2 regions of the Roseateles sp. GW821-FHT02E12 genome follow, and region 1 is predicted to be linked to the other one. Evidence: predicted binding sites of a transcription regulator. Region 1 holds the regulator's gene; the other holds the start of a gene.
What was found. Region 1 encodes LexA, which represses DNA repair genes until DNA is damaged. Its sites were predicted from a motif close to ACTGTATNNNNATACAGT; they were not measured.

Region 1 (7,303 bases):
AACGCAGCCGGCTCCGCCCTGCCCTACACGCTGACGCCGACGCTGCAGGCCACCACGCTGCTGTCCAGCACCACCGCGCTGAACTACGGCCCCAAGGCAGCGACGCTGGCCGGCATCGTCGACAGCAGCCTGCTTCCCGCCGGCAGCAAGAACTACTTCTCGGGCCGCTCGGACAACTTCGCAGTGGGTCTGTCCACCAACCCGGCCAACGCGCGCCTGGACCCCGAAGGCATCCGCGTCTCCAACGACGGCAAGAGCGTCTTCATCTCCGACGAGTACGGCCCCTACGTCTACCAGTTCGACCGCGCGACCGGCGAGCGCCTGCGCACCTACAGCCTGCCGAGCAGCTTCGGCGTGAGCAACGTCAGCTCGTCGGGCGCTGCCGAGATCTCCGGCAACGCGACCGGCCGCGTCGCCAACAAGGGCATGGAAGGCCTGGCCATCTCGCCCGACGGCAAGACGTTGTTCGGCTTCGTGCAGAGCCCGCTGGCCCAGGACGGCGGCGACGGCGGCCGCTACAACCGCATCGTCAAGATCGACATCGCCACCGGCGCCGTCAGCCAGTTCGCCTACGACAACCAGATCGCCGGCAAGGCCTACAACAGCAGCGAGCTGCTGGCGCTGAACGACCACGAACTCATCGTGCTGGAGCGCGACGGCAAAGGCATGGGCGACGGCTCCAAGGCCGTGGTGAAGCAGCTCATCAAGATCGACCTGACGGGTGCCGCCGACGTCAGCGGCATCGCCGACCTGCGCACCCAGCCCAGCACGGCAATCGTCGGCACGCGCTTCCTCGACATCAAGGCCGCGCTGAACGCCGCCGGCATCCCTGACGCGCTGATCCCGGCCAAGCTCGAAGGCATCGCCTTCGGCGAGGACGTCGTCGTGGGCGGCAAGACGATGCACACGCTCTACCTGGCCAACGACAACGACTTCCTGGCCACGTTCACCCCGAACGGTGGCAGCGCCCCGGTGGCCTACGGCAACCAGTTCTACGTCTTCGCCTTCGAGGGCAACTTGGTCAACCAGACCATCGCTGCCGTGCCGGAACCCAGCCAGTACGCGCTGCTGCTGGCGGGCCTGAGCCTGGTCGGCTTCGTGGCACGCCGCCGCAGCCGCTGAGGCTTATTCGCCCAGCAGGGTCAGGATCAGTTCGATCCTGGCCTTGACCGGGCTCAGCGCGCCGGCGCTCGGCAGCAGGCCGGGCAAGTCCATCACCGGGCCGGCGTCGCAGCGCGTGCTGCGCCAGACCTTCACGCCCCCGGCCTGCGCCTCGCGCAGTGCCGCGTCCAGCGCGACGCTGAGCGTGCCGTTGCCCGTGCCGGCGGCAACCAGCCCGTCAATGCCGGCCGCCCACAGCGCCCGCACGACGGCGCCATCCGCGCCGGCATGGTTCATGACGATCTCGACGCGCGGCCAGCGTTCGGCCTGACGGCCGATGCGCGCCATCCCCACGGCGTCACCTGACGGCCACCGCCCGAGCTGCCGCACCACGCCCTCCTCCACCCGCGCCACCAAGGCCCCATCGACCGACTCGAAGGCGTCGACGCGGTAGCTGTGGGCCTTGCGCACCTGCGTCGCGTCATGCACGCGGCCGGCAAACGCAACGACAACACCCGACGCACCTGGCTTCGCCGCCACCTGCACCGCGTCGAAGAGGTTCTGCGGTCCGTCAGGCGCCAGCGCCGTTGCAGGGCGCATCGCTGCCGTCAGCACGACGGGCTTGGCCGGCGCCAGCACGCGCTGCAGGAAGTAGGCGGTCTCCTCCAGCGTGTCGGTGCCATGCGTGATGACGATGCCGCCAACCTCCGGCCGCCCAAGCTGCTCATGCACGACAGCCGCAAGCCGCTGCCAGGTCGAGAAATCCATGTCCTTGCTGTCGAGCTGGGCGACCTGATGCGCTTCCAGCCGGCGCCCGGCCAACGCCGGCACCGCGGCCAGCAAATCCTCGACGCTCAGCTGCGCGGCCGTGTAGCCGACACCATCGCTGGCTGTTTTGGCGGTCCCGGCAATCGTGCCGCCGGTACCCAGAATGACGATCAGATCCGCTGCAGTTTGCAATTTTGTAGATTCCTGGATGAAAATACAGGTGCTGGACAAATTTCCAGCCACCTCAAAAGGCCGCACGTGCAAGACCGACCCAAGCTTACCGCCCGCCAGCAGCAGATCTTCGACCTGGTCCGCCACGCGATCGAAAGCACCGGCTCGCCACCCACCCGCGCTGAAATCGCCGCCGAGCTGGGTTTCAAATCCGCCAACGCCGCCGAAGAACATCTGCAGGCCTTGGCCCGCAAAGGCATGCTGGAACTCGTCGGCGGCACCTCGCGCGGCATCCGATTGAAGTCCGACGCGCTGAACGCCGTCAACCGCGCTCGCCAGTTCAGCCTGCCAATTCCCAACTTCGCGCAACTCACGTTGCCGCTGATCGGCCGCGTGGCAGCAGGCGCGCCCATCCTGGCGCAGGAACACGTTGAGCAGACCTACACCGTCGAACCCGGCCTGTTCGCCAAAAGGCCCGACTACCTGCTCAAGGTCAAGGGCATGAGCATGAAGGACATCGGCATCCTCGATGGCGACCTGCTTGCCGTGCAATCGGCCAAGGAGGCCCGCAACGGCCAGATCGTCGTCGCCCGCGTCGGCGAAGAGGTCACCGTGAAGCGCTTCAAGCGCGGCCCCGAAGGGATCGAGCTGCTGCCGGAGAACGCCGATTTCGAGCCCATCCGCATCAACGAGAACAGCGAGCACTTCAGCATCGAAGGCCTGGCCGTCGGCCTGATCCGCGGGCAAGGCTTCAACTGAGTTTGGACGGGGGTTCAATTCCCCCGGCCCACTCGAAATGAAAAAAGGCCCGTGTCACCGACACGGGCCTTTTCGTTTGGATGGTGGAGCCGGGGGGAATTGAACCCCCGTCCGTCAGCCATCACCGGGCAGATCTACATGCTTAGCCGGCTGATTTGAATCTCACGGTCAACTCGCGCAGTGGCACGCTAGCTTTCCCGCCAGTCACTTGATCTCACGCCTAGCCGAGTGACCCGGTCAGACGCCAGCCGATGTGAGTGACTTCTCAGCCTAGCCCCTTGCGAGGTTCAGCCCGGCCCATCGGCCTGCCGTTGAGAAGCTCATCCGCAATTAAGCGGCGAGTGCGAACGTAGAGTCGTTTGCAGTTACTTTGTTTCCAGTGGTTTTACGAGCGAACTGGTGCTCGGCATGCCCTACTCCGGATCCGCACCCACGTCGAAACCAGGTCGGCCCCAGAAGGCGTAGTTTAGGCCAGTCCGAGCTGCTTCAAGAGCTCGCCGGGCGCGGCAAGCTCGATATCTGCACCCCAACGCTCATGCTGAGCCTGCGGGCCCAGGTAGCCCCAGGCCGCCACGGCCGTCGCCATGCCGGCGGCCCGGCCGGCCAGGATGTCGCGCTCGTCATCGCCGACATAGAGACAGGCAGCCGGCGCAACGCCGAGCCGGCGGGCAGCCTCCAACAGCGGCGCCGGGTGGGGCTTGGTATGGCCCGTGGTGTCGCCGCCAACGACAGCAGCCGCCCCCAGGCGTAGCGCTGCGACCAGCGGCAGAGCGAAGCGCTCGGCCTTGTTCGTGACGATGCCCCAGGCGAGCCCGCCGGCAGACAGGCCAGCAAGCTCGGCTTCGACCCCTGCAAAGGGCCGCGTGCTGTCCTGCATCAGGCCTTCGTAGCGGTCGAGAAACTCGCGCTTGAGTGCGTCGTAGCTCGGCTGCCCAGGTGCCACGTCGAAGGCCTGGCCCAACATGCCGCGCGCACCCGACCCGCCATGCGGCCGGTACTGCGCCAGCGGCAGCGCCGCAAGCCCGCGCTCGGCGCGCATGGCATTGGCGGCGCGGGCCAGGTCCTCGGCGCTGTCGATCAGCGTGCCATCCAGGTCGAACAGCACGGCGCGCAAATGCGCCCAGCGCGCGGCAAGCGGCTTCACAGCGGGCGGCGGCAGGCCATCAGGTAGTTGACGTCGGTATCACTGCCGAGGCTGTAGCGCTGTGTCAGTGGGTTGTAGGTCAGGCCTCGGCTGGCCTGGGTTTCAAGACCCGCGTCGCGGCAGAACTGCGCGAGCTCCGAGGGCTTCAGGAAGCGCGCGTACTCGTGCGTGCCCTTGGGCAGCATGTTCAGCACGTACTCGGCGCCGACGATGGCCAGCAGGAAAGCCTTGGCGTTGCGGTTCAGCGTGGACAGGAAGACCCAACCACCGGGTTTCACCAGCGTGGCGCAGGCGCGCACGACCGAGGCCGGGTCGGGCACGTGCTCCAGCATCTCCATGCAGGTCACCACATCAAAGCCCGCCGGCTGCTCGTCGGCCAGGGCCTCGACGGCGATCTCGCGGTATTCAACGCCCTCGGTGCCGGCTTCCATCGCATGCAGTTCGGCCACGCGCAGCGGCTTGGTCGACAGGTCGATGCCCAGCACCTGCGCGCCGACACGCGCCATGGAATCGCTCAGGATGCCGCCGCCGCAGCCGACGTCGAGCACGCGCTTGCCCGCCAGCGGGCTGAGCTGCTGGATCCAGCCCAGGCGCAGCGGGTTGATCTGGTGCAGGGGCTTGAAGTCACTCTCGGGATCCCACCAGCGGTGGGCCAGTTCGCCGAATTTGGCGAGCTCTTGCGGGTCGGCATTGATCGTCATGACGTCCTGAAATTAAAAAAGCCCCGACGGCAGGCCGGCGGGGCTTTGTGCAAAGCGCCCGAAGGCGCTTCGACTTACTTGTTGCGCGTACCGACGACTTCGATCTCGGTGCGGCGGTTCTTGGCGCGGCCTTCAGCGGTCTTGTTGTCGGCGACGGGCTGCTTTTCGCCCTTGCCTTCGGTGTAGACGCGGTTCGGCTCGACGCCCTTGCTCACCAGATAGGCCTTGACGGCTTCCGAGCGGCGGATCGACAGCTTCTGGTTGTACTCATCGCTGCCCACCGAGTCGGTGTGGCCAACGGCGATGATGACTTCCAGGTTGATGCCCTTGGTCTTGCTGACCAGGTCATCCAGCTTGGCCGTAGCTTCGGGCTTCAGCGTCGCCTTGTCGAAATCGAAGAAGGCGTCAGCAGCGAAGGTGACCTTCTCGCTGACCGGAGCCGGCGGAGGCGGGGGAACCGGCTTCGGAGGCTGAGGCGCGGGGGCCGGGGGGGGCGGAGCGACCGGTGCAGGCGGCTCGACCTTCGGCGCCGGCTTGATTTCGCCGTCGCAACCCTTGGCAGCCGTGGCGGGCGTCCAGAAGTTGTCGCGCCAGCAATATTCATTGGTGCCATTCTTCCAGACGGTACCGTCGGTTGCGCGCCAGTTGTCAATGACCTGGGCCGATGCGCTGGACGCAGCAACGGCGACAGCGGCCACCGCAAACAGCGACGCCACACGATTCAATTTCTTCATGATTCTCCTCTCAAGGAATGCCGCAGTTGCCCTGCGAGAGTCAGTACTCGAACCTCTAACCACAGGAGAGACTTTAGGGTTTCTCCTAGGGACTCGACGATTGTGCCATGGGGGCACCGAGACGAACGCATTGTGGCGGGCTACGTTCATGGGCACGGTGACGATGTTGCGCTGCTGCTACATGGAGGCGGGCCGCTTAGAATTCGCGTCTTTCACCTACCTCTGAGGACGCCGTGTGCGTGTAGCACGTGCGTAATCCTGCCGCATGACCCAGTTCGCCAAGGAAACCCTTCCGATCAGCCTCGAGGAGGAGATGCGCCGCTCGTACCTCGATTACGCGATGAGCGTGATCGTCGGCCGCGCCCTGCCCGATGCCCGCGATGGCCTCAAGCCGGTGCATCGCCGCGTGTTGTACGCGATGAACGAGATGGGCAACACCTACAACGCCAAGTACCGCAAGAGTGCGCAGGCCGTGGGTGAAACGATGGGTAAATACCATCCGCACGGCGACTCGGCGATTTACGACACCATCGTCCGCATGGCTCAGCCATTCAGCTTGCGGCACATGCTGATCGACGGGCAAGGCAACTTCGGCTCCATCGACGGCGATAACGCTGCTGCGATGCGATACACCGAGATTCGCCTCGACAAAATCGCTCATGAAATGTTGGCCGACATCGACAAGGAAACCGTCGATTTCGGGCCCAACTACGACGGCAGTCATAAAGAACCGTTGGTGCTGCCCACCCGTTTGCCCAATCTTCTGGTGAATGGCTCGTCGGGTATTGCCGTGGGTATGGCGACGAATATCCCGCCGCACAACCTCAATGAAGTCGTCGACGCCTGCCTGTTCGCGCTGAAGAACCCGGAGTGCACGGTCGACGAGCTGATGGAGATCATCCCGGCGCCCGACTTCCCCACCGCCGGCATCATCTACGGCCTGGCCGGTGTTCGCGACGGTTACCGCACCGGCCGCGGGCGCATCGTCATGCGCGCCAAGGTGCACTTCGAGGACATCGACAAGGGCTCGCGCCAGTCGATCATCGTTGACGAGATCCCCTACCAGGTCAACAAGAAGACGCTGCTCGAGCGCATCGCCGAGCTGGTGCACGAGAAGAAGATCGAGGGCATCAGCCACATCCAGGACGAGTCCGACAAGTCGGGCATGCGCGTCGTCATCGAGCTCAAGCGCGGTGAAGTGCCCGAGGTGGTGCTGAACAACCTCTACAAGCAGACCCAGCTGCAGGACAGCTTCGGCATGAACATGGTCGCCCTCGTGGACGGCCAGCCCAAGCTGTGCAATCTGCGCGACATGGTCATCGTGTTCCTGGAGCACCGCCGCGAGGTGGTGACCCGCCGCACGATCTTCGAGCTGCGCAAGGCGCGCGAGCGCGGCCACGTGCTGGAAGGCCTGGCCGTAGCATTGGCCAACATCGACGAGTTCATCGAGACCATCAAGACCTCGCCGACACCGCCCGTCGCCAAGTCCGCGCTGATGGCCAAGAGCTGGGATTCGTCGCTGGTGCGCGAGATGCTGTCGCGCACCGAGACGCTGTCGGCCGGCGGCCCCGCCGCCTACCGTCCGGATGGCCTGGAGCCCGAGTACGGCATGCAGGCCGACGGCCTCTACCGCCTGTCGGAATCGCAAGCTGGCGAAATCCTGCAGATGCGCCTGCAGCGCCTGACCGGCCTGGAGCAGGACAAGATCGTCGGCGAGTACAAGGAAGTGATGTCGGAGATCGCCGACCTGCTGGACATCCTGGCCACGCCGGCCCGCGTCACGACCATCATCAGCGAAGAGCTGGTGCAGCTGAAGACCGAGTTCGGCCAGACCAAGCTGGGCGCACGCCGCAGCGTCATCGAGCACAACGCGCAGGAACTCGGTACCGAGGACCTGATCACGCCGACCGACATGGTCGTCACGC
Region 2 (7,303 bases), on a different contig from region 1:
AACCTCGGCGTCGTTCTCGCCGCGTTCGAAGCCGTGAAGGCGGCGCAGCCACGGGCACGCCTCGTGTTCGTTGGCGACGGCCCGATGCGCGCCGAGCTGACCGCGCGCGTGCCTGACGCCGTGTTCGCCGGCCAGCGCAGCGGCGAGGACCTGGCGGCTCACTATGCGGGGCTGGACCTGTTCCTGTTTCCGAGCCTGACCGAGACCTTCGGCAACGTGACAACCGAGGCCATGGCCAGCGGCTGCGCCGTCGTCGCCTTCGAGAGCGCAGCGGCCGGTGAGTTGATCCGCACGGGCGTGAATGGCTGGCTGGCGGGCGCGGGCAAGGAGTCCGACTTCGTGGCAGCGGCGCGCGTAGTGGCACTCGATTCGGTGGCGCGGCGATCGGCGGCACAAGCCGCGCGAATGACGGCGCAGCGGCTGGACTGGAGCGACATCACGGCTCGGTTCGAGTCGGTGCTCGAGGGCGCCATTTCGCGAGTGGAGCCGGCGTTCGGCCTGCAGGGTTTGCAGCCGGCTGCCTGATGGCTGCTCTTTGACGATCAGGGCTGCTGGACCGCTGCCCGCGCTCAGGTATCGCTAGCAAGCCATGCGCAACGATGCGCATGGCTTGCTCGTCGCTGATGAGCTGTGTGGCAACCGAGCTCGAGCTCGGCGCATCCAAAGCCTATTGCTTGCCTGGCGTCGGTGTCTGACGTCTGCTGTGGGTGTCCAGCCCGATGAGCGCAGCGATTGCTGCAGCCACCAAGACACCCAGCCCGCTGAGCGTCACCCCAATCGGCACCCCCGCCGCCTCGCACCCCGCGTAGGCCGCCAGCATCACCAGCACGCTCAGGTTCTCGTTGAAGCCCTGCACGGCAATGGACCGCCCGGCGCTCAGCAGCGTTGCGCCGCGGTGCTGCAGCAGCGCGTTCAAGGGCACGACCATCGCGCCGCCCACGGCGCCGACGAGGGCCAGCATCACCGCGGCCGTGGCCACCTCGCTGACCTGAGCCACGACCGGCATCAGCAGTCCCAGCACCACTCCCGCCCACAGCCCATGCCGCGCCTGATGCAACGCCAGCCACCGCCCCGCTGCCGCCGCGCCACCGATGACGCCCACCGCCACCGCCGCCTGCAGGTACGCCGCCTGGCTGAGCGGTAACTTCAGCGCCTCGCCAGCCCAGCGCAGCACCGCAAATTGCAGCGTTGCGCCCACGCCCCAGAACAGCGTCGTCGCCGCGAGCGACAGCCCGCCCTCGCGGTCCCGCCACAGCTTGCGGTTGGCCGCGCGGAACTCGCGCAGCAGCGTCGCCGGGTCGTGGGCCACGCTGCGCTGGCGCTGCCCGCTGTCCTGGATGCCGACGTTCAGCAGGCTGCTCACCGCGTAGATCACCAGCAGCGCCGCCAGCGAGCCGGTCAGTTTGTCGGCCGGCAGTTGCAGCCCATCGCACAAGTCCGCCAGCCCCGAGGCCAGCCACCACGGGCTCACCAGCAGCCCGCCCAGCACGGCGCCCAGCAGGGCCGCAGACACGACGCTGATCTCGATCCAGCCATTCGCCTTCACCAGCGCCTCGGGCGCGGCCATCTCGGTGATGAGGCCGTACTTGGCCGGCGCATACGCCGCCGCGCCCAGGCCGACGACGGCCAGCGCGGCGACGGGATGCAGGCCCAGCGCCAGCAGCGCCAAGCCGAGCATCTTCACGACGTTCATGGCCGCCATCACGCGGCCCTTGGCAAAGGCGTCGGCCAGCGGCCCAACCCAGGGTGCCAGCACGACATACGCGGCCATGAACCCGACCTTCAGCAGCGGCGCCCACCACGGCGCGAAGCCTTGGCTGACCAGCAGCGCGATGGCGACGATCAGCAGCGCGTTATCTGCCAGCGCCGACGCGAATTGCGCGGCAATGACGAGGCCGAAGCCGCGCGGCAGGGAGGAGCGAGCGCCGCCCAGCAGGGCGGCGTCGGAGAGGGAACTGGCATGCACGAGCGCCGCACTGTGGCGGCGCTGCGTGAATTGCCGATGACGCAGCTGCGCCTGTCCTCAGGGCAGCGGGTGCACGCGCTCCTCGCGGTCCCACTGCCGGGTGGCGGCGGCCTCGACAAAGGCGCTGGCATTGCGCTCCAGCGCGCAAACGCCGTCATCCGGCACGAGGTGCAGGGCTTCCACGAGCAACTTGCCGCCCTCGTCATGGCCGATGGCCTTCAGGTGCGAGTAGGCCTGGCGCACGAAGGTGGCAGCGGTGTCGTCCTGCGCGAGCTGTTGTGCGGCAGCAGCGGACAGCACCAGCGCGACAGCGTCGAAGGCCGCCGCCGGGCTGCCGGCCAGGCGCGCGTCGGCGGGCTGCAGCGTGCCGTCGTTTAACGTGGCGCCACCGATGCGGGGGCTGAGTTTCTGCACCTTCGCGCCGGCCTTGCGCAGGGCCTTGTCGACGGCGGCCAGGCGCTTGGCGTCGGAGTTGTCGCTGAAGAGGATGGCCACGCAGCGGTCCCGCAGCGACGGCAGGGTCTTGTCGATGATGCTCAGGGCGGGCGAGCGCGGCAGGTCCTGCACTGGCGCGGCCGGCTTGGCAGCGGGCGGCAGTTGCCCCATGCCCAGGCCGGCCGCCACGCGCTTTGCCAGGTCGGCTTCGATGACGCGCAGATGGCCCACCATGCGTTCGCGCACCGCTGGCGTTTCGACCTTGCTCAGCTCGAACACCAGCGCTGAGACGATGTGGGCCTGCTCCAGCGCGTTCTGGCTGCGGAAGAACATGCGGGCCTGGCTGTAGTGGTCCGCAAAGCTCTCGGGGCGCACCCGACCCTTGGGGTCGGGCTCGCCCGGCGCGGCAACGCTCGCGAAGCCGCGTGGCGCCTCGTAGGGCGCATCCGCTTGCAGGCTGCTGGGCTCGTAGGCCACCCGGCCGGTGGGCACGCGCGTTTGCATGTGGCCGTCACGCGTCTGTGTGTGGAACGGGCACTTCGGCGCGTTGATGGGCAGTTGATCGAAGTTGGGCGTGCCCAGTCGCGACAGCTGTGTGTCCAGGTAGCTGAACAGGCGCCCCTGCAGCAGCGGGTCGTTGGAGAAATCCACGCCCGGCGGCAGGTTGGCCGGGCAGAAGGCCACCTGCTCGTTCTCGGCAAAGTGGTTGGCCGGGTTGCGGTTCAACGTCATGCGGCCGATGGCGGTCAGCGGCACCAGCTCTTCGGGGATGAGCTTGGTCGGGTCCAGGTGATCGAACGGGAACCCCGCGGCGTCTTCCTCGGTGAAAAGCTGCACGGCCAGGTCCCACGCGGGGAAGCGCTTGTCGTCGATGGCCGTCCACAGGTCGCGGCGGTGCGCGTCGGGGTCAGCGCCCGCCAACTGCACGGCCTCGTCCCACAGCGTGCTCTGCAGGCCCAGCACGGGGCGCCAGTGGAACTTGCAGAAGGTGCTCTTGCCCTTCGCATCCAGCAACCGGAAGCTGTGGATGCCGAAGCCCTCGATGAAGCGCAGCGAGCGCGGCAGCGTGCGGTCGCTCATCGCCCACATCACCATGTGCATGCTCTCGGGCATCAGCGAGATGAAGTCCCAGAAGGTGTCGTGGGCGCTGGCGGCCTGCGGGAAGCCTCGGTCGGGCTCCATCTTCACGGCATGGATGAGGTCGGGGAACTTCATCGCGTCCTGGATGAAGAACACCGGGATGTTGTTGCCCACCAGGTCCCAGTTGCCCTCTGACGTGTAGAGCTTGACGGCAAACCCGCGCACGTCGCGCGGCGTGTCTACGGAGCCCGCGCCGCCCGCCACGGTCGAGAAGCGCGTGAATACCGGCGTCTTCACGCCCACCTCGGTCAGCACGCGGGCGGTCGTGTATTTGGCGAGCGACGTGTGCAGCTCGAACACGCCGTGCGCTGCCGAGCCGCGTGCATGCACGATGCGCTCGGGAATGCGCTCGTGGTCGAAGTGCGTGATCTTCTCGCGCAGGATGAAGTCTTCCAGCAGCGTCGGCCCGCGCGCACCGGCCTTCAGCGAGTTCTGGTTGTCGGGAACGGGGATGCCCTGGTTGGTCGTCAGTGGCGGGTGTGTGCCGCCGGCGGCGTGATGCAGCTCGCCACCCGTGCCGACTCGAACCTTAGGCGAAGGGGCTGAAGAGCGGGGCGACTTGGGCATGCGGGCTCCTGGCGATAGCGGGGTACGACGCACTCTAGGAAGCCAGCGGGCACGGGGCTGTAGGACTTGGCGCTTGATACACCTTGGGTCCGCGCGTTGTACTGTATTTATATACAGTATCTCTATGGAAGTTCAGGACAAGCTCGCCACCCTGGCCGACGCCGCAAAATACGACGCCTCGTGTGCCAGCAGTGGCGGCAACAAGCGCGACTCGCGCGACGGCAAAGGCATCGGCTCGACGACGGGTGGCGGCATCTGCCACGCCTACACGCCCGACGGCCGCTGCGTCTCGCTGCTGAAGATCCTGCTGACCAACTGGTGCGTGTACGACTGCCTGTACTGCATCAACCGCAAGTCCAGCGACGTGAAGCGCGCCCGCTTCAGCACTGACGAGGTCGTGCAGCTGACGCTGTCCTTCTACCGCCGCAACGTCATCGAGGGGCTGTTCCTGTCCAGCGGCATCATCCGCACGCCTGACTACACGATGGAGCAGGTCATCGAGGTGGCGCGGCGGCTGCGCGAGCAGGAGCACTTCAAGGGTTACATCCACCTCAAGACGATTCCCGACGCGTCGCCCGAGTTGGTGGAGCGTGCAGGCCGGTACGCCGATCGCCTGTCCATCAACGTCGAGCTGCCGAGCGCGGAGAGCCTCAAGGCATTGGCGCCGGAGAAAGACGCCGTGGGCATCGAACGCACGATGTCCCGCATCCACCTACGCTTGCAGGCCACGAAGGAGGCAAGGCGCGAGGCCACCGCGGTGCGCGCCTTGCCCGGCGCTGCTGCGCGCGCGGCCAAGCCGCCAGCGTTCGCGCCCGCAGGGCAGAGCACCCAGCTCATCGTCGGCGCCGACGCGTCGGACGACATCGCCGTGCTGAGGCTTTCCAGCCGGCTCTACACCGGCCAGGGGCTCAGGCGCGTCTACTACTCGGCCTACAGCCCCATCCCGCATGCCAGCAGCCAGCTGCCGCCGCAGGCTGCGCCGCTGCTGCGCGAGCACCGCCTCTACCAGGCCGACTGGCTGATGCGCTTCTACGGCTTCGGCGCGGACGAGATCGTCGCCGAGGCGGGCTTTCTGTCGCTGCACCACGACCCCAAGCTGGCCTGGGCGCTGGCCCACCCCGGCAGCTTTCCGCTCGACGTGGACCGCGCGCCGCGCGAGTCGCTGCTGCGGGTGCCGGGCCTGGGCGTGGGCTCGGTCGACAAGCTGCTGGCCACGCGCCAGCATCGCCGCCTGCGCCGGGCCGACCTGCTGGCGCTGGGCGCCACCGCCAAGCGTGCACTGCCCTTTCTCATCGCCGTGGACCACCGCCCACGCGCGGCCGATGTGCAGGCGCTTGCGCGGCCGGCGCCGCAGCCGCAACAGGCGGCGTTGTTCTGATGAAGCTGGCGCTGCGCCACCCGTCCAACTGGCCCGGCTTTGCAGCGCAACTGCCGATGCTGTTGAGCACGGGCGATGCAGGCTGGACGGACGAGGTCGGCGCCCAGCCCGCGCTCTTCGCGACGCAGGCCGAGGCAGGTTCGGGCCCGTGGGCACCGCCCGACGGCTGGGATGACCTGGGCCGCCGCGTCGCCATGCACGCCGACGACACGCGCTACGCGCGGCTGCTCGCCTTTGCGCGCCGCCTGCAGCGCGAGCCGTCGCTGTGGGCCGATGTGCTCGACCCCGAGCGCCGCCGCCTGCAGTCACTGGCCCGCCAGGTGGACCGAGAGATCCACAAGATGCATGCCTTCGTGCGCTTTCGCGAAGTGGAGGACGCCGCCGCCGCCGGAGGGCGCCGCCATGTCGCCTGGTTCGTGCCCGCGCATCACGTGCTGCGGGCCGTCGCGCCCTTCTTCGTGCGCCGCTTCGCCCAGCATCCCTGGGCCATCCTGACGCCGCTGGGTTGCCTGCACTGGGACGGTCAACGCCTCTCGGGCGCCGGCCCCGCAAGCCGCGAGGACGCACCGCCCGAGGACGCCGGCGAAGCGCTGTGGCTGACCTACTACCGCAGCATCTTCAACCCAGCGCGCCTGAAGATCGCGGCCATGAAGAAGGAGATGCCGGTGCGCTACTGGGCGCAGCTGCCGGAGGCGGCACTCATCAGCGAACTGGTGCGCGACGCGCCGCGGCGTGAAGGGCGCATGCGCGGCGTCTAGGGCCGGCCTTGCGCCTCAAACAGCAACGCCAGCTGGCTGGCGATGAGCAGGTCCTGCCGTGTCCAGGCCCGCGTGGCGCGTGCGTCGACCAACCAGAGCGCGCCAGCGAGCTCGGCGCCGTCATACAGCGGCACCTCGATGCGCGCCTGGGCCGCGCCGCGCAGGCCGCTCAGTTCGGCATGACAGGGGTGCAGGGCTGCGTCGGGCAGGGCCAGGGGCGCGCCGTGGCGGGTCAGCAGGTCGAGATAACGCGGCTGGGCCGTGCCGCTCAACCCGGCTTCGCCGCCAAGCTGCCAGCGGACGACGCTGGCCAGGCCGAGGATGCGGGCGCTGGCGGCCTTCAGCTCCGCCAGGGCTTCGGGCGGTGTCGTGGCGGCCAGGCGCTGGCGCTGGCCGCACAGATGCAGCAACAGCTCTTCCGGCGTTACCGGCGCCAGCGGCGTGCCGCCGTCCTCTGCCGGCGGTGCGGCCAGCGTGGCGCGGGCCGGCAGGCTGAGGCGCTCGATCTCGGATTGCAGGGCCAGGTGTTGCCAGAGGTGGTCCAGCGCGCCGGGCGCGTCGTTCTCGGCCTGCAGCAGCTCGGCGAGCTGCAGGTGAGCCTGGCGGGCCTGCGCGCGGGACTGGATGCGTTGAGCCAGCGCCAGGGCGTGGCGGGTGGAGCGCACGGCGGCGGCGTTGTCGCCGCGGGCCAGGGCGATCTCGGTCCAGGTGCGGCTGGCGGCAGCCTCCAGCCAGGGGTAGCCCTGGCGGGCCGCGATGTCCAGCGCCAGACGGCAGTCGGCCACCGCCCAGTCCATGCGCTGGCGGGCCAGGGCCGCGCGGGCCAGGTGCCAATGCGCCTCGGCCTCGAAGACGCGGTGCGCACCGCGCCGCGCGGCGGCCAGGCCGTGGCTGAAATGGCGCTCGGCGGCCGGCAGGTCGCCGGTCTCGAAACTGCCGACGCCAATGTTCAGCGCCAGCTTGGCCGCGAGGTAGCTGTCGTCGCCCTGGCTGCTGAGCCGGGTCAGGTGCTCGCCGGCATCGCGCATCTGGCGCAGCCCGCGGGCCCAGTCCGCGTGC

Region 2: a site for LexA is predicted at 4,209-4,226, ahead of AC07V5_RS27455 (putative DNA modification/repair radical SAM protein). Genes of this name have one in related genera too.

Annotation. Positions count from the first base shown of each region.
Region 1 covers NZ_JBWKVK010000004.1:830,889-838,191, forward strand. The annotation lists gene AC07V5_RS26615 (esterase-like activity of phytase family protein) at 1-1,122, shown strand, start outside; gene AC07V5_RS26620 (asparaginase) at 1,126-2,100, opposite strand; gene lexA (transcriptional repressor LexA) at 2,128-2,799, shown strand; RNA gene ssrA (transfer-messenger RNA) at 2,881-3,253, opposite strand; gene AC07V5_RS26635 (HAD-IA family hydrolase) at 3,266-3,943, opposite strand; gene ubiG (bifunctional 2-polyprenyl-6-hydroxyphenol methylase/3-demethylubiquinol 3-O-methyltransferase UbiG) at 3,940-4,644, opposite strand; gene ompA (outer membrane protein OmpA) at 4,719-5,378, opposite strand; gene gyrA (DNA gyrase subunit A) at 5,644-7,303, shown strand, end outside.
Region 2 covers NZ_JBWKVK010000005.1:7,912-15,214, forward strand. The annotation lists gene AC07V5_RS27440 (glycosyltransferase family 4 protein) at 1-525, shown strand, start outside; gene lplT (lysophospholipid transporter LplT) at 668-1,966, opposite strand; gene AC07V5_RS27450 (catalase) at 2,024-4,108, opposite strand; gene AC07V5_RS27455 (putative DNA modification/repair radical SAM protein) at 4,233-5,486, shown strand; gene AC07V5_RS27460 (TIGR03915 family putative DNA repair protein) at 5,486-6,244, shown strand; gene AC07V5_RS27465 (hypothetical protein) at 6,241-7,303, opposite strand, start outside.